DNA from 3 places in the Rhizobium sp. WCS2018Hpa-16 genome. Region 2 is predicted to be linked to each of the others. Evidence: riboswitches for the same ligand, from Rfam matches in the RefSeq annotation. Region 2 holds a riboswitch; each other region holds the start of a gene.
What was found. A riboswitch is a leader RNA that binds a small molecule or an ion and turns the genes downstream of it on or off. The one in region 2 is predicted to bind cobalamin.
Positions count from the first base shown of each region.

Region 1: linked by a shared signal. The riboswitch ahead of RQI55_RS15235 (DUF1636 family protein) and the one ahead of nrdH (glutaredoxin-like protein NrdH) in region 2 are both predicted to bind cobalamin.
Region 3: linked by a shared signal. The riboswitch ahead of RQI55_RS19380 (ABC transporter substrate-binding protein) and the one ahead of nrdH (glutaredoxin-like protein NrdH) in region 2 are both predicted to bind cobalamin.

Region 1 covers NZ_JAVTIX010000004.1:256,441-264,080, reverse strand. The annotation lists gene cbiB (adenosylcobinamide-phosphate synthase CbiB) at 1-829, shown strand, start outside; gene RQI55_RS15245 (cobyric acid synthase) at 816-2,273, opposite strand; gene cobO (cob(I)yrinic acid a,c-diamide adenosyltransferase) at 2,277-2,894, opposite strand; cobalamin riboswitch at 3,000-3,209, shown strand; gene RQI55_RS15235 (DUF1636 family protein) at 3,320-3,739, shown strand; gene cobW (cobalamin biosynthesis protein CobW) at 3,733-4,770, shown strand; gene cobN (cobaltochelatase subunit CobN) at 4,774-7,640, shown strand, end outside.
Region 2 covers NZ_JAVTIX010000012.1:84,681-92,320, forward strand. The annotation lists gene RQI55_RS23060 (DUF1852 domain-containing protein) at 1-534, shown strand, start outside; gene RQI55_RS23065 (methionine synthase) at 558-1,586, shown strand; gene RQI55_RS23070 (GNAT family N-acetyltransferase) at 1,586-2,161, shown strand; cobalamin riboswitch at 2,305-2,525, shown strand; gene nrdH (glutaredoxin-like protein NrdH) at 2,771-2,995, shown strand; gene nrdI (class Ib ribonucleoside-diphosphate reductase assembly flavoprotein NrdI) at 3,005-3,418, shown strand; gene nrdE (class 1b ribonucleoside-diphosphate reductase subunit alpha) at 3,388-5,541, shown strand; gene nrdF (class 1b ribonucleoside-diphosphate reductase subunit beta) at 5,568-6,542, shown strand; gene RQI55_RS23095 (nucleoside monophosphate kinase) at 7,533-7,640, shown strand, end outside.
Region 3 covers NZ_JAVTIX010000007.1:249,379-257,018, reverse strand. The annotation lists gene RQI55_RS19385 (glucose/quinate/shikimate family membrane-bound PQQ-dependent dehydrogenase) at 1-1,463, shown strand, start outside; cobalamin riboswitch at 1,618-1,845, shown strand; gene RQI55_RS19380 (ABC transporter substrate-binding protein) at 2,055-3,062, shown strand; gene RQI55_RS19375 (iron ABC transporter permease) at 3,066-4,085, shown strand; gene RQI55_RS19370 (ABC transporter ATP-binding protein) at 4,082-4,846, shown strand; gene RQI55_RS19365 (hypothetical protein) at 5,040-5,351, shown strand; gene RQI55_RS19360 (adenylate/guanylate cyclase domain-containing protein) at 5,528-6,787, shown strand; gene RQI55_RS19355 (DMT family transporter) at 6,956-7,640, shown strand, end outside.

The DNA of each region.
Region 1 (7,640 bases), on a different contig from region 2:
GGAGGGTGACACATTTTCGCGGCGCAAGCTGATGGGCGTTGCGGCGCTTATCGTGTTTCTTGGGCTGACGGCATTGCTATCAGGGGCAATGCAGTCGCTTTTCCTCCAATTGCCGCTCGGGCTTCTGATCGTGGCGATCCTTGGTGCGTCGCTTCCGGCGCAGAAAAGTCTGGAGCAGCATGTCGAGGCTGTCGCTGTGGCTCTGGAGCGTGACGGGCTGGAGGACGGTCGCAAGGCCGTGTCGATGATTGTGGGGCGCGATCCTGACAAGCTGGATGAGGCGGCGGTTTGCCGGGCGGCCATTGAGAGCCTTGCCGAGAATTTTTCCGATGGCGTTGTTGCGCCCTCGCTCTGGCTGGGGCTTTTAGGGCTTGGCGGCGGTGCGGGTTACAAGGCCATCAACACGGCTGACAGCATGATCGGCCATCGCTCACCGCGCCATGAGGCATTCGGCTGGGCATCTGCGCGGCTGGATGATCTGGTCAACCTGCCCGCCTCGCGGCTGACAGGATTTCTGTTCGTGGGCGCTGCTTTTTTTGTGAAGGGAGCCTCACCGCAAAACGCGTTCCGCGCCATTATCAGGGATGCGCATCACCACCGCTCACCCAATGCCGGATGGCCTGAAGCCGCGATGGCGGGGGCGCTGGGCTTTGCGCTGGCCGGTCCGCGTTCCTATGGCGGGCAGATGATCGAGGCGCGGTACATGGGTGAAGGCGGGCGGCGGGATCTGACCTCTGCCGATATTCGCCGGGCGTTGAAGCTTGCGCGCATCGCGGATGCCATGCTGCTTGGTCTCTTCGGGGTACTGGCCTTGGCTATCGCGCTATAGCGATCAGCGCATCGAGATTGAGATGCTGTTCCAGATGCTCCGCCAGCCGGTCGAGAACGGCATCCACCTGCTCTTCATAATCAAGCATTGAGCTTTGCCCGCCCAGCCGCTCAAGCCATGCGCTGCGCTGGTCATCATCGGCAAACAGGCCATGGACATAGGTGCCGATGACACGGCCACTGGCAGAAATCGCGCCATCGGTATGGTTGCCGATGGTGGCGAAGGCGCGGGCCGTGTCTTTACCTTCGCTGACGCCGACATGCATTTCATAGCCGGAGAAGGAAATTCCATCGAAGCTTTGGCCGGTGACGGAGACGAGGCGCTTGTCGTCGGTCAGGACGGTGTCTATATCCAGCAGCCCAAGCCCTTCAGCGGTATGAGGCGTGCCTTCGATGCCGTGGGGATCGGCAACCGTCTTTCCCAGCATCTGGTAACCGCCGCAAAGGCCCAGAACATATCCGCCACGGCGCAGATGCGCCTTGATATCGATATCCAGACCGGATTTTTTCAGCGTGGCGAGATCGGCAATGGTGGATTTGGAGCCGCAGAGCAGCACCAGCGCGCAATCGCCGGGAATGGCATCTCCCTGTCTGATGCGCAGAAGTTCGACATCCGGCTCGGCCTCGAGCGGATCAAGATCGTCGAAATTGGAAATATGCGGCAGGATGGGAACGGCGATGCGGATTTTTGCGCCGGGCTTGCGCTGTCCCGGAGCCGTGAGGCCGAGCGCATCTTCGGCGGGCAAGCGGCTGGCATCGGCAAAATGCGGCAGCAGGCCGATGGGCCGCCAGCCGGTCTTGTCTTCGATGATGCGCATCCCCTCATCAAACAGAGAGGGATCGCCGCGAAAACGGTTGACGATGAAGCCCTCAATCATGGCCGCGTCTTGCGTATCCAGAACTGTCTGTGTGCCGACGATGCTGGCGATGACGCCACCGCGATCAATATCGCCGATGAGGATGACGGGGGCGGTGGCGGCGCGGGCAAAGCCCATATTGGCGATGTCGTTGGCGCGCAGATTGACCTCGGACGCGCTGCCCGCACCCTCCACCAGCACAAGGTCGCATTTCGCCTTCAGGTGATCGAAACTATCCAGCACTCGGGCCATCAGGCCAGCCTTCATGTGCTGGTAATCGGCGGCCTTGGCGTTGCCGATGACTTTGCCCTGCACCACGACCTGAGCGCCGGTTTCGCTTTGCGGCTTCAACAGCACCGGGTTCATATGAACGGACAGGGCAACCCCTGCGGCGCGCGCCTGCAAAGCCTGCGCCCGGCCAATCTCGCCGCCATCAGCGGTAACAGCGGCGTTGTTGGACATGTTCTGCGGTTTGAAGGGCATGACGGAAAGCCCGCGCTTTGTGAAGGCACGCGCAAGTCCTGCCACCATCAAGGATTTGCCAACATCCGAGCCTGTGCCCTGAAACATCAAAACGCGCGCTGCCATGTCTTAAAACTCGATGCCCGACTGGGCTTTCACACCGGCCTTGAAGTGGTGCTTCACCAGCGTCATTTCCGTCACCATATCGGCGGCATCAATCAAGGGCTGCTTGGCGTTGCGGCCGGTGACCATGACGTGAAGGTAAGGCCGACGGTTGACAAGTGTTTCCACCACCTCGTCCAGCGGCAGATAATCATAGCGCAGGGCGATGTTCAGCTCATCCAGCACCACCAGATTGATGGTTTCATCGGCCATCATGACTTTCGCTTCTTCCCAGGCTTTTGTCGCGGCTGCGACGTCGCGCTTCAGATCCTGCGTGTCCCACGTGAAACCCTCGCCCATGGTGCGCCATTCCACGCGATCACCAAACAGGGCCAGCGCCTGCTGCTCGCCAGTGGACCATGCGCCCTTGATGAATTGCACGATGCCGACGCGCCCGCCGGTGCCGAGCATGCGCAGAGCCAGGCCGAAGGCTGCGGTGGATTTGCCCTTGGCCGATCCGGTATTGACCATCAGCAGGCCTTTTTCGACCGTCTTTTCAGACACTTCGGCATCCTGCACGGCTTTGCGGTTGACCATCTTGGCGCGGTGACGCTCGGCTTCGCTTTCGCTGATATCGCGGTTCATGGCGTCTCATTCCTCTTGGCGCATGCGTGTCAAAGCGGCGACTATAGCCAAAACCGTTTCCACGGCAATGATGCCGCGGCATTGACACAAAAGCCGTGCAGGGCATAAGGGTTAACCACTGACGGTCTTTTTCCGGCAACGGGAAAAGCTAAGAGGGAACACGGTTCCGTTCGCAATGCGGACCAATCCGTGGCTGCCCCCGCAACTGTATGCGGTGAGCCTGCGCCATAAGCCACTGGACATTATGTTCGGGAAGGCGGTGTCGGGCGTCTCACGCCGCAAGCCAGGAGACCTGCCGTTTCAGAAAAATGCGTCTACCGGGCGGGGTGCTCCGGTTAGCCGGTCATATCAAGCGAAACGTGCTTTGGCGCGTGGCGTCGATATCCGCACCCCTAGAGAATTTGCAGGCGCGGAAAGTTGACACCTTGGATCTGACATCGACCCCACCAGACAAGACCACGAAAGCAGATGGAGCCGCAGGCGTCGTCGTTTTCGTCTGCCGAAGCTGTCGCGATGAGGTTGACCCCAATGCAGAGCCGCGCCCCGGCGCGACGCTTGCACAGGCCGCTGTTGAGCTGGGCCGCGCCGAGGGCGTCGATGTGCGCAGCGTCAATTGCCTTGCCAATTGCAAGCGCGGCCTCAGTGCCGCCATGCGCAGCGCCGATGGCTGGTCCTATATGTTCGGTTCCCTGACCCAAGACGATGCTGGCGACCTTCTGGTCGGCGCACGTCTTCTGGCGTCTGCGCCTGATGGCCTGATGCCGTGGCGCGGACGGCCTGACAGTTTGAAGCGCGGCCTTGTGGCCCGCATTCCCCCTTTGCATTTTACCGAGGAGACATCATGACCACGCTAGACCGCGTTCCCTGCACCATCATCACCGGCTTTCTGGGCGCTGGCAAAACCACCTTGCTGCGTGGCCTGCTGGAGAAACTGGATGGCAAGCGGCTGGCCATCATCGTCAACGAGTTCGGCGATGTCGGTATCGATGGCGAGATTCTCAAAGGCTGCGGCATTGAAAGCTGCCCGGAAGAAAACATCGTGGAATTGGCCAATGGCTGCATTTGCTGCACGGTGGCGGATGATTTCCAGCCGGCTATCGAGCAGATTTTGAGCCGCGAGCCCCGCGTTGAGCATATTCTGATTGAAACATCGGGTCTCGCGCTGCCCAAGCCTCTGGTGCAGGCCTTCCAGTGGCCAGCCATCAAAAGCCGCGTGACAGTGGATGCTGTTGTGGCCGTTGCCGATGGCGCGGCGCTCGCCGAAGGCATGGTTTCGCATGATCTGGAGGCCCTTGCTGCCCAGCGCCAGAATGACGAGGCGCTCGACCATGACGACCCGGTTGAAGAAGTGTTCGAAGACCAGATTGCCTGCGCCGATCTTATCGTGCTGACCAAGGGCGACCTGCTGGATGCCGAGGGTCTGGAGCGGGCCAAGGCGCATATCAATGCCCATTTGCCCAAGGCTGCCAAGATCATCGTTGCATCCAACGGCGTGATCGACCCGGCTGTGCTGATCGGTCTGGGTCTGGCCGTTGAAGAGGATATCGACAACCGCCACACGCACCATGATGACGAGGAAGACCACGACCACGACGAGTTCGACAGCTTTGTTGTGGAACTGGATGCCGTGACGGATGCGGATGCGCTGGCAGCAAGGATCGCCGAAACGGCAGCGTCCGAAAACGTGCTGCGCATCAAGGGTTTTGTGGAGGTTTCGTCAAAACCAATGCGTTTGCAGGTTCAGGCCGTGGGTTCGCGGGTCAACCACTATTTCGACCGCCCCTGGGGTGCGGGTGAAGAGCGTCGCAGCCGTCTGGTCGTGATCGGTGAGAAGGGTCTCGACCGCGCAAAGATCGAGCGGATGCTGGCAGCCTGATCCATGCATATTCTCGCCACCACATCCTCGTCTCTGGACGACCTGATCGAGCCGGTTGATCTCAACCAGCCGAGGGCGGATGTGGTGGTGATGTCCTTTTCGGCGAGCGATCTGGCCGGGCTGGAGCGTGGATGGGCTGTTGATGGCGACAGCGTCTCGATGGTCAGCGCCAACCTGTCCGAGCTTCGCCACCCCATGTCCGTCGACCTGTGGATGGAGAAGACGGCAGAACACGCCAAGCTGATCCTTATCCGGATTCTCGGCGGTGCGGATCGCTGGCGCTATGGCGTGGATCAGCTTTCCAGAATGGCACGGCAACGGGGCATAAAGCTGGTGCTTCTGCCCGGTGAATGCAGCGAGCGTGACGAGAAGCTTGAGGCTGCTTCCACGGTTGATCTTGAGACGCTGAAAGCCATCCTCGCCTTTTTCCGCGCAGGCGGGGCTGACAACATGGCGCGTGTTGCGGCGGGGCTTTCAGCCTTTGCAAAGGGAGATGCCTGGCCTGATATGGTGGCGGAACCGCTGCCCAAATCCGGTTTTTATCGCCCGGGCGAAGGCCTTGTGGCGCTTGAAGAGGCGCTTTCCGGCTTCCCTGATAATGCCCCTCTGCTGCCCATCCTGTTTTATCGTTCCATGCTGCTGGCCGCAGATGTTGCGCCCATTGATGCTTTGTTTGAGGCGTTGCGCCAACGCGGTTTTGCGCCGTTGCCGATCTTCGTCAGCGGGTTGAAGGATCATGATGCCATTCATTTTCTGGAGGAAACGCTTCGGGTTCTGAAACCTGACGCCATCATCGCCGCCACCGCCTTTGCCAGCCAGACGGATGAGAACGGCGCAGCCTTGTTTGCGCGGCTGGGTGTTTCGGCGTTTCAGGTCATCATGGCTACCACGCGGCGCGATGGCTGGGTGGACAATCTGCGCGGGCTGAACCCATCCGACCTTGCCATGCATGTGGTGCTGCCGGAACTGGATGGGCGGATGCTGGCCGGGGTCATCTCGTTCAAGCAACCTGACCCCAATGGCGGGCAAGGCCTTGTCAACACGCCGGAGCCTGACCGCATCGAGCAGGTTGCCAACCGCATCTCGGCCTTTCTGCGGCTGAAACATGCAGCCGCCTCGCAGCGGCGTATCGTCATTTTGATGCCGGATTATCCCGGCGCAGCACCGGGGCGCACCGGCTATGCCGTGGGTCTCGATGTGCCGCAGAGCGTGCTGGAAATGCTGCGGGATTTGCGGGATGCCGGGTATTCGGTTGCCGATATTCCGCAGACGGCGCGTGAATTGCTGGACCGTATCGAAACTGGCACCGCGTCGTTTGGAGCCGATCATTACGGCGCGTTTCGCGCATCCATGCCATCGGCTGCCAGTCAGGCGCTTGACGATACATGGGGCGATGTGGCCGAGGATGATGTGTTCGAAGGTGGAGAATTCTGCTTTCGGTCCGCGCAGTTTGGCGCTGTGACGGTGGCGCTTGCGCCGGATCGTGGCCGCAATGAAGACCGGCGTGTGGATTATCACGACCCGACCTTGCCGCCACGCCATGCGCTTGTGGCGTTTGGCGCGTGGATGCAGCAGGGGTTTGAAGCCCATGCCATCATCCATGTCGGTGCCCATGGCACGCTGGAATGGTTGCCGGGAAAGACGGTGGCGCTATCGCAGGCCTGTTTTCCCGAAATCGTGACGGGTGGGCTGCCGGTCATCTATCCCTTCATCGTGTCCAATCCGGGTGAGGCAGCGGTGGCCAAGCGGCGCATTGCAGCGGTTACCATCGGCCATGTTCCGCCTGTTCTGATCGAGGCCGGGCTATCGCCGGATCAGATGGCGCTTGAGCAGCTTGTTGATGAATATGCGCAGGCGGATGGGCTGGACCGTCGCCGCCGCGACCGGCTGGCCAAGCTGATTGTCGAGAAGGCTCAGGAGACCGGGCTGGCAGCCGATGCGGGCATCGACATGGGCGATGATGCCGATACGGCGCTGTCCCGAATCGACGCGTTTCTATGTGATCTCAAGGATTTTGCCATCAAGGATGGCCAGCATGTGTTTGGCCGCTGTGCGGATGATGAGCCGGATTCGCTGCGACAGCAGAGTGCGCTGGCGGAAAAGGCCGCACTTCTGTCGGCACTGGATGGGCTGCATATTGCGCCGGGACCATCGGGTGCGCCTGCACGCGGGCGGCTGGATGTGTTGCCCACCGGGCGCAATCTTTATGCTGCCGATCCTCGCACCATGCCCACCCGGACGGCCTTCGAGCTTGGCCGCATGGCCGGTGAGGAAGTTCTGCGCCACCATCTGCAAAGCCATGGCGATTGGCCGAAACATATCGTCTTCGATCTCTGGGGTTCGGCATCGTTGCGCAATGGTGGCGAAGATGTGGGGCAGGCGCTGCATCTGATGGGTGCCAGACCCATCCACGATATGGCGACGGGCCGCGTGACCGGCATCGAAGTGCTGCCGCCAGCCGTGCTGGGGCGGCCGCGTGTGGATGTGACATTTCGTATTTCCGGCCTGTTCCGGGATATGTTCCCGGCTTTGATTGCGCTGCTGGACGCTGCCGCCAAGTCGATTGCGCGCCGCGAGGAAGCGTCTGGCGACAACCCTCTGGGCGAAGAGGCCGTACAGCTTGGCCATATACCGGCACGGATTTTCGGCTCTGCTCCGGGTACCTATGGTGCGGGCATTGAGGAAAAGCTGTCGAGTGGTCGCTGGGATGAGCGTGAAGACCTGGGCCAAGCCTATCTCGACGCGGCAAGCCATGCCTATGGCGGTGCCGATGGTCTCAGCGTTTATGCCGATGGCAGCTTTGCCGGCCAGGTGGAAAAAGCCGAATTGCTGGTTCACACCGGCGATGATCCCGGACGGGATATTCTGGA
Region 2 (7,640 bases):
AAGCTGTTTCAGGCGTTCCTGAAGTCAGAAGCTTACAGGGAGCATTTCAGCAAGCCGCCGATCATCTGCCTGAGCGCCTCCAGCACCAAGACCTATCATCGCACCGACAATCAGCATCCGATCCTTGGTATCGAATACAGGCAGAACGAATTCTCGCCGACGGATCGATACTTCGAGAAGATGGGATTGCGGGTTCGCTATTTCATGCCGCCCAACAGCGTCGCGCCATTGGCATTCTATTTCATCGGCGACCTGCTGACCGACTACACGAATCTCGAGCTCATCAGCACCATCAGCACGATGGAGACATTCCAGAAAATCTACCGCCCGGAAATCTACAATGCCAATTCAATTGCGGGCACGTGCTATCGCCCGAACCTGAAGCACTCGGACTATTCGCTTACCCAGGTCGTCTATGATCGTGAGGAGCGCAGCCGCCTTGCCTTAGAGCAGGGAAGATTTGCCGAGCAGCATTTTATCAAACCGTTCAAGACCATCCTCGATGCATGGTCCGCCAACTACGTCGTCCGTTAATTCGAAAGCATAGGATCATTCCGATGAAGTCACTGTTGCCCCCGTCGACCGCTGGCAGCCTGCCAAAGCCCTCCTGGCTTGCAGAGCCTGAGAAGCTTTGGTCTCCCTGGAAGATGCAGGGTGACGAACTGATCGAAGCGAAACAGGACGCCCTGCGTCTGGCGCTGGAGGACCAGCTTCGGGCTGGCATCGAGATCGTCAGCGATGGGGAGCAGACCCGGCAGCATTTCGTCACGACGTTCATTGAGCACCTCGACGGCGTCGATTTCGAAAAACGCGAGACCGTCAGGATTCGCAATCGCTATGATGCGAGCGTCCCGACGGTCGTCGGAGCCGTGTCCCGTCAAAGGCCGGTCTTTGTCGATGATGCCAAATTCCTGCGCCAACAGACGACGAAGCAGATCAAATGGGCTCTTCCAGGCCCAATGACCATGATCGATACGCTCTACGACAGTCATTACAAAAGCCGCGAGAAGCTGGCTTGGGAGTTCGCCAAGATACTCAACCAGGAAGCAAGAGAGCTCGAGGCGGCAGGCGTCGACATCATCCAGTTCGATGAACCCGCATTCAACGTGTTCTTCGATGAAGTGAACGAATGGGGTGTCGCTACGCTCGAAAAGGCGATCGAAGGCCTGAAGTGCGAGACCGCCGTGCACATCTGCTATGGTTATGGCATCAAGGCCAACACCGACTGGAAGAAGACGCTTGGATCGGAGTGGAGGCAATACGAGGAGGCGTTCCCGAAACTCCAGAAATCGGGCGTCGACCTGGTGTCATTGGAATGCCACAACTCGCATGTCCCGATGGATTTGATCGAACTCATCCGTGGCAAAAAGGTGATGGTTGGCGCTATCGATGTCGCAAGCCACACCGTCGAAACGCCGGAAGAAGTAGCGAACACACTAAGGAAGGCTCTCCAGTTCGTGGATGCAGACAAGCTTTATCCTTGCACCAATTGCGGCATGGCACCACTTCCGCGTCATGTGGCCACAGCGAAGCTGCGTGCACTCGGTGCAGGCGCTGACATCATCCGCAGGGAGCTTGCGGCCTGATGCCGATCGACAACTTCTCGATTGAATGGCTGACTGATGACGCACAGGCCGCCGTCCGGGCTGAAGCGAGGACCTTCTGCCTGCGGATGATCAAGAACGTCTACGGGATCGACTACACTCCCGCCTGGCATTCTGACCTGGATTCGCTGTTGCTGGCGCAGCCGGACAACTGGTTCTCCCTCGAAAGGCAAGGCAGTTTTCTCGTTGTGCCGGACGGAGATGGACATATCATTGCGACTGGCGGTCTTTACGCCCTCGAAAACAAACCTTCCACGAAGGAGGGCTTACGAAATCGCGACGGCGACGGCGAAAAGGTATGTCAGATTGTCCGCGTGTACATAGAGCCGTGCGCCCGTCGTAAAGGGCTTGGCACAAAGATTGTGGCAGCCTTGGAGAGCCGGGCATCCGAGTTTGACTACACCTCGTCCTACCTCCATGCTGACGCTCAGACACCGGAAACACTCAGCTTCTGGAGAAGCCAGGGCTACACGGCGTTTGGCCATTTCTCCTATCCGTCCGACCGTGGCACTGACACGAGCGTCGATTTCGATAAGACGTTGCGCTGGGAACGCTGACGGAAACGGACACCCGCCTTGTCTATCGATTGCTCTATGGCCAACACGGCATGTCGTCCCCATTATCCACAGGTTGCACGGGATAAGGCAACAATTTTTTGCCTGAAATCACGCTAAGCGTTGACGCAATTTTTGCTTGGTCTACTATATCTAGTGTTCGAGGTTCTTCCGATTCGCGTCGGGAGCTAAGACGGGAATACGGTGCGTGATGTCCATTCTGGACGGAGCAATGCCGGAGCTGCCCCCGCAACTGTAAGCGGCGAGCATTCTCTCAAACTGCCACTGAGGCCGCAATGCTTCGGGAAGGCGAGATGGATGCGACGACCCGTGAGCCAGGAGACCTGCCTCAAACAGGAACGTCCACGGGCGGGGTGTCCGAAGGTCGCGTTTGCGTGCGGGATGATCCTGCGCGTGCGCTTCCCCTGGTCTCCGCATCAACCACTTCGGGGTGAAGTCAATGTCGCATCATTTTAGTCAGTATCCGCGTGAATAGCGGGCGGTAACGCCCGTAGCTGAGTCCGGCTGCCATGCATCCCAGAATCTCCCGAACAGGTGTTCCCAACGCCTGATCGATATCGCACGCCCTAAACAAATCTCACGAGGATCATCATGACCATTACCGTTTACAGCAAGCCAGCCTGCGTCCAGTGCACAGCAACCACCCGCGCTCTGGACCGCCAGGGCATCGACTACACCGTCATCGATGTTTCCGAAGACACCAATGCCTATGATTTGGTCCAGGGACTTGGCTATCGTCAGGTTCCCGTTGTGGTGGCTGGTGAGACCCATTGGGCAGGTTTTCGCCCGGATATGATCAGCACGCTTGCGGCCTGAACCAGAGCAATGGGCCAGATCGTCTATTTCTCCGGCCGGTCGGAAAACACCCTTCGCTTTGTCGGACGGCTGGGGATGAGTGCGCGGCGCATTCCCCTCAGTCTCTCCGAGAGCCTTCAGGTCGAAGCCCCCTATGTTCTGATCCTGCCCACCTACAGCGGAGAAGGCGGAAAAGGGGCCGTTCCAAAACAGGTGATCCGCTTTCTCAACGATGAGGAGAACCGCGGAAACATTCGTGGCGTGATCGCCGCGGGCAACAGCAATTTTGGCGAGACCTATGGGCTCGCGGGTGACGTCATCTCGAAGAAGTGCCAGGTGCCGTATCTTTACAGGTTCGAGCTTCTGGGAACCGACGAAGACGTCGTTAACGTCATACACGGATTGGAACGATTTTGGACGCAACGACTTTCGAAAAGCCTTTGAAGACATCGGAATCCGAACTGGATTTCCACGCCCTCAACGCGATGCTCAATCTTTATGACGAGCAAGGAAAAATACAGCTCGACAAGGATCGGCTTGCCGCCAAGCAATATTTTCTTCAGCACGTGAACCAGAACACGGTCTTCTTTCACAATCTGCGAGAAAAGCTCGATTATCTGGTGACCGAGGGCTATTACGAGCGAGAGGTGCTGGACCAGTATTCGTTCAATTTCGTGCGGGATTTGTTCGATCGTGCGTTTGCCAGGAAATTTCGTTTCCCGACATTTCTTGGCGCGTTCAAATATTACACCAGCTACACCTTGAAAACCTTTGACGGGAAGCGGTATCTCGAACGCTACGAAGACCGCATCTGCATGGTGGCGCTGGCACTTGCGCAAGGCAACGAAGAACTTGCCAAGGATATGGTCGATGAGATCATCGCCGGCCGCTTCCAGCCCGCGACGCCGACATTCCTCAATGCGGGAAAAAAACAACGTGGCGAACTGGTGTCGTGCTTTCTGCTGCGCATGGAAGACAACATGGAATCCATTGCACGTGGCATCAACTCCGCGCTCCAGCTTTCCAAGCGCGGCGGTGGCGTGGCCTTGTCACTGACGAACATTCGCGAGGCTGGAGCGCCGATCAAGCAGATCGAAAACCAGTCATCTGGCATCATTCCCGTGATGAAACTGCTTGAGGACAGCTTCTCCTATGCCAACCAGCTTGGTGCGCGTCAGGGTGCGGGTGCTGTTTACCTCAACGCCCACCATCCCGACATCATGCGCTTTCTCGACACCAAGCGAGAGAATGCCGACGAGAAAATCAGGATCAAGACCCTATCGCTCGGTGTCGTCGTGCCCGACATCACCTTCGAATTGGCGAAGAACAACGAGGACATGTACCTGTTTTCGCCCTACGACATAGAGCGTGTCTACGGTGTACCGTTCACGGAAATATCCGTGACTGAGAAATACCGGGAGATGGTGGCAGACAGCAGGATCAAAAAGAAGAAGATCAAGGCCCGTGACTTCTTCCAGGTGATCGCCGAGATACAGTTCGAGAGCGGTTATCCGTACCTCATGTTCGAGGACACCGTGAACAGGGCGAACCCGATTGCCGGACGCATTTCCATGAGCAATCTTTGCTCGGAAATTCTGCAGGTCAGCGACGCCAGCGAATATAATGACGACCTGTCCTACAAGGTGATGGGCAAGGACATTTCCTGCAATCTCGGTTCATTGAACATCGCTGCTGCCATGGACAGCGCCGATTTCGGGAAAACGATCGAGACCTCGATCCGGGCGCTCACGGCGGTTTCCGATATGAGCCATATTTCCTCCGTGCCGTCGGTGGAGAAAGGCAATGACGACAGCCACGCCATCGGTCTTGGCCAGATGAACCTGCATGGTTATCTCGCCCGCGAGCGCATCTTTTATGGCTCTGATGAAGGCATAGATTTCACGAACATGTATTTCTACACGGTCACCTATCACGCCATCCGGGCTTCGAACCGGATTGCGACCGAACGCGGCATCAGCTTCAAGGGCTTTGAGCACTCGAAATATGCCTCGGGCGAGTATTTCGACAAATACACCGAACGCGATTGGCTCCCTGCGACGGAGCGGGTGCGCGAACTGTTCGTAACCGCAGGAATCGCGATCCCAACGCAGGAGGATTGGCTTGCCTTGAAGCAAGCGGTCATGACCTCAGGCCTCTATAACCAGAACCTCCAGGCCGTGCCACCGACAGGTTCGATTTCCTACATCAACCATTCGACCTCTTCGATCCATCCGATCGTTTCGAAGATTGAGATACGCAAAGAGGGCAAGATCGGCCGCGTCTATTACCCTGCCGCCTTCATGACCGACGATAACCTCGAATATTACCAGGATGCCTACGAGATCGGCCCGGAAAAGATCATCGATACTTATGCCGCGGCGACCCAGCATGTCGATCAAGGTCTCTCGCTGACGCTGTTCTTCCGTGACACCGCGACGACGCGCGATATCAACAAGGCGCAAATCTACGCGTGGAAGAAGGGCATCAAGACCATTTATTACATCCGCCTTCGACAGATGGCGCTGGAAGGCACGGAAGTGCAGGGTTGCGTGTCATGCGCGCTGTGAACAAGAACGCTTCGAAAGATCAACACATGAACATCGCCGTCAAGCCCGCCAGTCGCATCCGCGCCATTAACTGGAACCGCATCGAGGACGACAAGGACCTCGAAGTCTGGAACCGCCTCACCGGCAATTTCTGGCTGCCGGAAAAGGTGCCGCTTTCCAACGACATTCCGTCCTGGGGCACGCTCAAGCAGGAAGAGCAGCAGCTCACCATCCGCGTCTTCACTGGTTTGACGTTGCTTGATACGATCCAGAACGGCGTGGGCTCAGTTAAACTGATGAGCGATGCCGCAACACAGCATGAGGAGGCAGTTCTCTCGAACATTTCCTTCATGGAAGCTGTCCACGCACGGTCGTACTCGTCGATCTTCTCGACATTATGCTCGACGCCGGATGTCGATGACGCATACCGTTGGTCGGAGGAAAACGAATTCCTGCAAAGGAAATCCGCACTGATCATGCGGGAATACGACAGCGGCGATGCGTTGAAGAAGAAGGTCGCCTCCGTATTCCTGGAAAGCTTCCTGTTCTATTCCGGCTTTTATCTTCCGATGTACTGGTCGAGCCGCGCCAAGCTCACCAACACCGCCGACATGATCCGCCTGATCATCCGCGACGAAGCTGTGCACGGTTATTACATTGGCTACAAATTCCAGAGAGCAGTAGAACGCCTACCTGAACAGAAGCGTCAAGAGATCAAGGACTTCGCCTTCGATCTCCTTCTCGAACTCTACGACAACGAAGCAAAATACACCGAAGCGCTCTACGACGGCGTCGGCCTGACGGAAGACGTCAAGAAATTCCTGCATTACAACGCCAACAAGGCGCTGATGAACCTCGGCTACGAAGCGCTGTTTCCAGCGGAAGCCTGCAAGGTAAATCCGGCAATTCTATCCGCGCTTTCACCGAACGCCGACGAGAACCACGACTTCTTTTCCGGCTCTGGCTCGTCCTACGTGATTGGCAAGGCGGTCGCGACAGAAGATGAGGACTGGAATTTCTGAGGGATCGAACCCCGCCGCGACATCGAGATCGTCGCTAGTAGCCAATGTCTTGATGCCGCGACCTGATCAGCGAAGAATTAAATTGGTCTCGTTAGAATCGACGCTGAAACTAGCAGTTCGTCGGTGACTGCGAATGACAGCTTTTGGCGCTTCTGCGCCATGAATACCGTCCAAAGTCGGTCATCACGTCACCTCCGATTGCCTAAAGCAAACTCCAAATCATAAAGCCGAGCATCCAGCCGACAGAAAATATGAAGATGGGGCGAAATATATAAAGCCGCTGCCAATTCGTGAGATTGAGGTATCTAACGTGTATCTTTTGATCGACCTTGAGTCGATCAATCCCGCTGTCGACAGTGAAATCTCCGCCATTGTCCCTGTAGAATCTGTACTCCAAAAACTGAACCATCACCTGATTGCAAAATAGCAGAGCAGTCGCTGCGAGCGTTGCGGATATAACCATGATTTCCAGAACTATCACTGCTTCATACCCTTTTCTGAAGGGCCGTAATTGGCCATTGTGGACATATGAGTGTTTCAAGCAAACGTTGAGCTAAGCTTTTCCAAGTCAACTGGCATTCAAATTTGGAGATCAAATGAAAAGACATCTACCAAGTGTTTTAGGCGGCATCGCCGCTGGCCTATCATCGTCGTTTGCAGGTGCTTTCGACGCCCCATTTTGGGTGTTATGCATTGCGGCGGGATGCGGAGCTTTCGCGGGAACCTACCTCGGGCAGAAGCTCGCCGGCTAAAGGAATCCGTCAAGGGCACAATGTCCGCAGTTGGCGCAACGCGGCCAAGGCAGCAATTGGCCCGGAGGACACATTGAGATGCGGAACCGGTCGGCCCGCATCCCATAATCGAAGGGACGCGTGTCACCACCGTTTTTGCACAAGTCCCCCAAATGGAGCAGAAGCGTAAGACCCTGCGGCAGGCCCATACCAATAACGCTGGTAGCGCCTGGGCTTGAATATCCATGTTTGACCTGTTGTGGGCATCGATAGCCGAGACTATCTTGATATTACGGCTTTAACGCTGCGGCATTCTGCACACTGGAGCGCCTTTGTGGTGAATATGATATTCTTCGGGCCTCCATAC
Region 3 (7,640 bases), on a different contig from region 2:
TGATTGCGCTTGATGCTTTGACCGGGCTCGTCTGCGAAGGCTTTGCGGATAAGGGCACGTTGCAGCTCGCCAACGGTATGAAGTACAATCCGGCGGGTTACTATTACTCTACATCCCCGCCTGTCGTCGTCGGCAACAAGATCATCATCGGTGGCGCGGTCAACGACAATTATTCAACGCAGTCGCAGTCCGGCGTCATCAGGGCATTCGATGTCAACACCGGTGCGCTGATCTGGAACTGGGATTCGGGCAACCCGACCCAGACGCAACCGCTTCAGGCTGGTCAAACCTATACGACCAACTCGCCCAACAGCTGGTCCATCTTTAGCGTCGATGAAGCGCTGGGTCTCGTTTACATTCCGCTGGGCAATCAGGTTCCGGACCAGCTCGGCATGGGCCGCAGCGAAAGCGTCGAGAAATACTCGTCCTCCATCGTCGCGCTCGATATTAACACCGGACAGGATCGCTGGGTACGCCAGACCGTGCACCATGACCTCTGGGATATGGATGTTCCCGCGCAGCCCGTGTTGCTCGATATTACCAAGCCGGATGGCCAGTCCGTTCCGGCTCTGGTCGGGCCAACGAAGCAGGGCGATATCTATGTGCTGGATCGACGCAATGGCGAGCCACTGCTGGGCATAACGGAAGAGAAAGCACCAGGTGGTGCAATCCCTGAAGATTTCACGTCTCCGACGCAGCCCACATCCGCTCTCTCGTTCAAGCCAGAGCCGCTGGTTGAATCGAACATGTGGGGTGTCTCCATGTTCGACCAGCTGGCCTGCCGGATCAAATTCCATCAGTTGAACTATGAGGGCCGTTATACGCCGCCGTCCCTTAATGGCTCACTGATTTATCCCGGCAATTTCGGTACCTTTAACTGGGGTTCTGTTGCAGTCGATCCGGAGCGGCAGGTGATGTTCGGCATGCCGACATACCTTGCCTTTACATCTCAGCTCGTGCCACGCGACCAGATTCCGCCGAAGGGTCAGGACGAAAAAGGCAGTGAGCAGGGTCTGAACAGAAATGATGGCGCGCCCTATGGCGTGTTGATGGGACCCTTCCTCGGACCGCTCGGCATTCCATGCCAGGCTCCACCATGGGGTTATGTTGCGGGTGCTGATCTGCGCACGGGTGACGTTGCCTACAAGCACAAGAACGGCACCGTCTATGACATGACGCCGCTTCCCCTGCCTTTCAAGGTTGGCGTTCCCGGCATTGGTGGACCCATGATTACCAAGGGTGGCGTTGCCTTCCTCGGTGCGGCGGTGGACAATTATCTCCGCGCCTATGATCTGACCACGGGCAAGCAGCTTTGGGAAGGCCGTCTTCCAGCCGGTGGACAGGCTACGCCGATGACCTATGCCATGGATGATGGAAAGCAGTATGTGGTGATGGTGGCAGGCGGCCATGGCTCTGTCGGCACAAAGCCCGGTGACTATGTGATCGCCTATACGCTGCCATAAACAGCCATATTATCGATAATTCAAGATTGAAGCCGGGAAGAGATTCCCGGTTTTTTCGTGCGATAGGATGAGCCGTAAAACATCGAAAATCAACGCTTGCAAGCGAATATGTAATAACATAACAATTATTCGACTTGACGGTATGTCGCGATTGCGTCTAACTGGTTGCGACGGTTCCAAGCGAGCAATCGTAAGGAATAATAGGGAATACGGTGAGGACTTATATCCGATGCCGTGGCTGCCCCCGCAACTGTGAGCGGATTGTCGAGCCCTATGACGCTTTTTTTAAAAGTGTCATGCCACTGCAAAGCGATTTGCGGGAAGGTTGGGCGAAGGCGCAAATCCGTAAGCCAGGAGACCTGCCGTCATATGTTCAATCCAATTCGCGGGCGGGGATGCCCGGAACAGGAGACGTCGTGATTGCATCGAGCGCTAGCCTGCGCCTTATTCATCTGCCATGTCCCGGTTTCAGATCGTCCCAACGTCCCGTCTTTGCGGGCTGACTGTCTAAACATGTTCATACCCAGTTGCGCCTTGCGCAACTTATGACGATCGGGGACTATCGAAATGACATTACACTTCAGGCACGCCATGGGCGCTGCCATCTTCGCGGTTGCAAGCTCGTTTGCGGCGCTGCCTTCTGCCCATGCGGCGCAGACGTCCTATCCTTTGACACTCAAGAATTGCGGTCGGGATGTCACCTTCACGCATGCGCCTGAGCGTACTGTCGCCGTTGGACAGAGCACCACGGAAATTCTCTATCTGCTGGGCCTCTCAGATAAGGTCGTCGGCACGGCGGTTTGGGTCGGCCCTGTGATCAAGGGCTATGAAGAAGCCAATGCCAAGATCGACCGGCTTGCGGATAATGACCCGAGTTTCGAGAGCGTTCTGGCCAAGAAGCCGGATCTGGTCACGGTGCAATATCAATGGCATGTCGGCCCGGAAGGTGTGGTTGCCAAGCCTGAACAATTCGAAGAGCTGAAAATTCCAGTCTACACATCGCCCGCCGATTGCACCGGCAAGGACAATTCCGGTGGTGGGGATGGCGTGCGCCATTCCGTGTTCACCATGGACCTGATCTATCAGGAAGTGACCGACCTTGCGCAAATCTTCAATGTTCAGGACAAGGGCGAAAAGCTGGTGGCCGAACTGAAGGCACGCGAAGATGCCGCTCGCAAGAAGATCGTTTCCGCCAAGGGCCAGCTTTCCGCAGTCTTCTGGTTTTCCAGCGCAGAGCTTGCAATCGACCCTTACGTTGCGGGCAAGAACGGTGCGCCTGGCTATATCATGTCCGCACTGGGCATCAAAAACGTCATAGACAGCGATGAAGAGTGGCCGACAGTCGGTTGGGAAACCATCGCCAAGGCCAACCCCACGATCGTCGTCGCGGGCAAGATGGATCGCAGGCGCTTTCCGGCAGATGATGTCGCGCTCAAGCAGAAATTCCTGAAGGAAGATCCGGTCACAAGCTTGATGCCATCAGTCAAAGAGGGCCATATCGTCACCATGGATGCACAGGCCATGAACCCGACGATCCGCACCATCGATGGTATCGAAGTTCTGGCCGACGCTATCGTCCAGCTTGGACTTTCCAACTAGGCCATGGGTGCCTGCTTCACAATAACCCGTGCCGTCTTGCTGGCGGTCGGGCTCCTGGGCCTGGCGCTCTGGCTCGGAGCCGCCATCGGCGAGACATCCATTTCGATGGATGTCGTTGCCAAGGCGGTGGCGAACCGCGTGTTAGATGCCGGTTATCCGCTGGATGCGATCGATGAAGGCATCATCTGGAACTACCGCCTCAGTCGGGCGGTGGTTGCGGCCTGCTGCGGTGCAGCCCTTGCGTTGTCGGGTGTCGTGCTTCAGGCGCTGTTGCGCAATCCGTTGGCTGATCCCTATATTCTGGGCATTTCAGCCGGTGCATCGACGGGCGCTGTTGGCGTTGCCATTCTAGGCTTTGGCGCTGGCATGCTCACCATGCCGCTCGGCGCATTCCTTGGTGCGCTCACAGCCTTTGCCCTCGTCAGCCTGCTGGCCTTGAGGGCTGGCAGCGGAAACAGCGCCATCATTCTGGCGGGTGTGGCGGGTTCGCAGCTTTTCAATGCCATCACCTCCTTTATCGTGACGAAGGCTGCCAATGCCGAGCAGGCGCGGGGCATCATGTTCTGGCTGCTCGGCAATCTCTCCGGTGTGCGCTGGCCAGATGTGTGGCTGGCCTTGCCAGTCACACTTATCGGTCTTTTGGTCTGCCTGTGGCATGCGCGTGCGCTGGATGCCTTTACCTTCGGCTCCGGTTCCGCTGCCTCGCTCGGCATACCGGTTCGGCGTGTCTACATTGTTCTCACCGGCATCTGCGCGCTGATGACGGCCATCATGGTCAGCATCGTCGGCTCCATCGGCTTTATCGGTCTCGTCATTCCCCATGCCGCACGCATGATCGTCGGCGTCCGCCATGGGCGCCTGTTGCCCGCTGCGGCCCTGACCGGTGCCGTGTTCATGATTGCGGCAGACATTGTCTCGCGCACCATCATCACCGGGCAGGTCCTGCCGATTGGTGTCATCACGGCGCTGTTCGGTGCCCCTGCCTTCGCGCTCATTCTCAGCCAGCGACGGAGATCGGTATGACCCTTTGCGCGAACGATCTATGCTGGTCTGCCGGTGGCGTCGATATTGTCAGGAATGTCAGTCTGGAAATCCGGCCGGGCGAGTTTCTGGGCATTGTCGGACCCAATGGTTCCGGCAAGACGAGCCTCATGTCGCTTCTCTGCGGCCTTCGAAAGGCTAGATACGGCGATGTCACGCTGGACGGCAAGCCCATGGAGAGCTTGAACCGTCAAACGATCGCACGCTCTATTGCGCTCGTCGAACAGCAAGCCGAAACGCAGGAGCGGATCAACGCCCGTCAGGCCGTGGAGCTTGGCCGCACACCGCATAAGGGTGCCCTGTCGCCATGGTCGGCGCAGGATGATGCCATTGTGGATCAGGCATTGCAGGATGTCGATGCAAAGCATCTTTCAAAGCGCATGTGGCACACGCTATCGGGGGGCGAGCGGCAGCGGCTGCACATCGCCCGCGCCTTGGCGCAAAAGCCGGATATTCTGCTTCTGGATGAGCCGACCAATCACCTCGATATCGGCCATCAGATCGCGCTGTTGCATCTCGTGCGCCAGCAGCGGCTGACGGTCGCCGCAGCGCTGCATGATCTCAACCATGCGGCCATGTTTTGTGACCGGGTGGCGGTGATGAAGGCGGGAACGCTTGTGGCGCTTGGCAAACCATCGACGGTCTTCACGGCTAGCCTGATCGCGGATGTGTTTGGTGTCGAAGTCGATGTTGAAGCGAGTGATGGCGACATGTGCCATATTCGCTATCGGTCTCCGAGATAAGGGTTGGCGCGGCATCTTCGAAAAGGCCTGTTGCCTTTCTCGTCCAATTCCCGCTGCCGCGCCTCTTGAATTGCAGCGACGGCCTCCCACATCTCAACCAACCCGCTGGTCCGGGCCCCTCTGGTGAAAGTCTCGGCGCTTTCACGATGTCGGACCTTTTCCGACATCATCGCCGAGTGTGCAGAGGTTACGCATGATTTCCGATATTGCCGCATGGCTCATCACGCTTTTTGTCCTGAACCCCATTCAGGCAGAGGTGCAGGACCGCCTTCAGGGCGCAAACGCCTCAGCCCAATCCCTTCAGCAGTCGCAGCAATGCGTGGCCGCGCAGGGGCCGAAGCTTCTTCAGCGCGCAGGCGAAGATCCATCATGGGCCATTGCAACAATTGCGGGCTACAGCTTCGGCTGGACGTCACCCGTGCAGTTGCTGGATGCTGATGATCCGAACTGCGCCGAGTTGACGCGGCTGCTCCAGTCCAGCGAGAGTGAAGAGGCCAATAGCTGAACTGCAAGTTTTCAATGCTTGATCGGGTGAGACAAAGGTGCGCGGCACATCACCCTGCTGCATGGGCAGCATGTTACAGATGGCCTTCTGGCCAAGCGTGCAGCCGCTTTTCGTCAGATGATTTCGTGAAAATGTTGTAAACAGGACCAAAGCAGGCCACGCTGCTGGTTCAACGCATGGCAAATGTTTTCACGCGTGCTCAACCGGGACCATCGCCCTCCATGATCCAGCAGTCCAGTCTTTCAGAGATTTTATTGTGGCTATCGCAGCAAGGCTACGAGGGCATTGAAGAGGAAAAGTTGCTGTCGGGCTTTTGCACGCGCTGCAATGAGGTTGGCATTTCGATTTCGTCCGCCCTGGTGCTGATGGATACGCTTCACCCGGATTTCGAGGGGCATGCCTTTCGCTGGGATAGTGGCGATGCGGCAGCGTCATCCAGCGTCTATGATTTTACCGATGATGGCAAAGCCCGCGAGGATTGGGAAAGCTCCGTCTTTTTCCATCTCATCAAGGAAAACACGAGTGAAGCCCGGCATCGCTTCTTCGAAGGCGGGCGCTCGACCTTTCGCAAGCTGAACGACATGATGGAGGCCGGACACACCGATTATCTGGCGACCATTCACCGCTTTACCGACCGTGGCAGTGTGGGTGAGATGAATGCCTTTTACTCCCACTGGCTGACACGCCATGCGGAAGGCTTTCACGATGATGAGCTGGCCGCGTTGCGCATGCTGTTGCCCACGCTTGCCCTTGCCTTCAAGACCGCATGCTGCATGCGTATCATCAGCACCATCAGCGATGTCTATCTGGGACGGGATGCGGGCCGCAAGGTCATCAGCGGAACCATTACGCGCGGCGAAGTGGAAAAGATCGATGCTGTCTTATGGTTTTCCGATTTGCGGGATTTCACCGGCATTTCCGAGCGCGCCGAGCCCGACCAGATCATTCCGTTTCTCAATGACTATGCTGGTGTGGTCATCGAAGCCATCCACGCCCATGGCGGCAGCGTTCTGAAATTGATCGGGGACGGCATTCTGGCCATTTTCCGCGATGCAGATCAACGCTCAGGCTGTGCTGCCGCGCTGGCTGCCGAGATCACCCTTCGAACCAACCTGACCGTGCTGAACCACCGCCGCAAACAGGAAGGACTGCCCATAACGGATGTCTATCTGGGCCTGCATGTGGGGGAAGTCTTTTACGGCAATATCGGCAGCCGCAACCGGCTGGATTTTACCGTCGTCGGCCCCGCCGTCAATGTCGTCAGCCGTATCAGCGGGTTGTGCAGCTCGGTGGGGCGCGACACGGTCATGTCCCGCGAGTTCATGTTGATGTGCCCGGATGATATGCGCGACCTTATGGTCTCCATCGGGCGCTATGCCCTGCGGGGCTTTGCCCGGGCGCACGAGCTCTTCACCATCGACCCGGAAATGAGCTGAGAACGCGCGCGCCTTATATTAGCAACAGGACGGTTTCGCCTGTTTTGCGCCTTGTGCTGTGGTGAGGGCAGGCGTAGCAAAATTGCGGAGATCGGCATTTGCCGTGCATTGTGATTCGTACAATGTCGAACGGCCTGTCGCCCTGATCTGCGTCCGGGATGGGTTGCCATGCAAAAAGGTTTTCTACTGGGGTTGCTCGCTTACGCCAGCTTTTCCTGGGGAGACGCCACCATCAAGTCGCTCGGCTCAGAGGTCAGTGTCTTCGAGATCGGCTTTTTCAGCATCCTCTCATCCGCATCCATGATCTTCTTTTTCAAGCCCAAAGACGAGCATTGGCGCCATTTCTGGCGCATGAGCAGACCGTGGGCTGTCCATGCGCGCGCCATATCCGGGTTGTTTGCCGGCATTCTCGGTATCTATGCCTTTACCAGCGTGCCGCTGGCGGAAGCCTATGCGCTGATCTTTCTGTCCCCTCTTTTCGTCACCATCCTGTCGGCGCTGGTGCTGAAAGAGGATATCGGACTGTGGCGCTGGTCGGCGGTCATGGCTGGCATCGTCGGCGTCATTCTCGTTGTTCGTCCCGGCTTCAAGACGCTGGAACTAGGGCACTTCGCTGCAATTTGTGTTGCCTTTCTGGCGGGCCTCACCATTGTTCTGCTGCGCTCACTGGCAGGGCGGGAAAAGCGGACTTCCATCATGGGCGTGCTTGTTCTCTATGGCCTGACCTTCAACGGCGTCTTGATGTATCAGGATTTTCAGGTGCCGACATGGCATCAGATCGGTGCCTTCATCATCATTGGCGTCTGCACCGCCGTCGGGCAACTGACGCTGCTCAACGCAACTAAGATTGCGC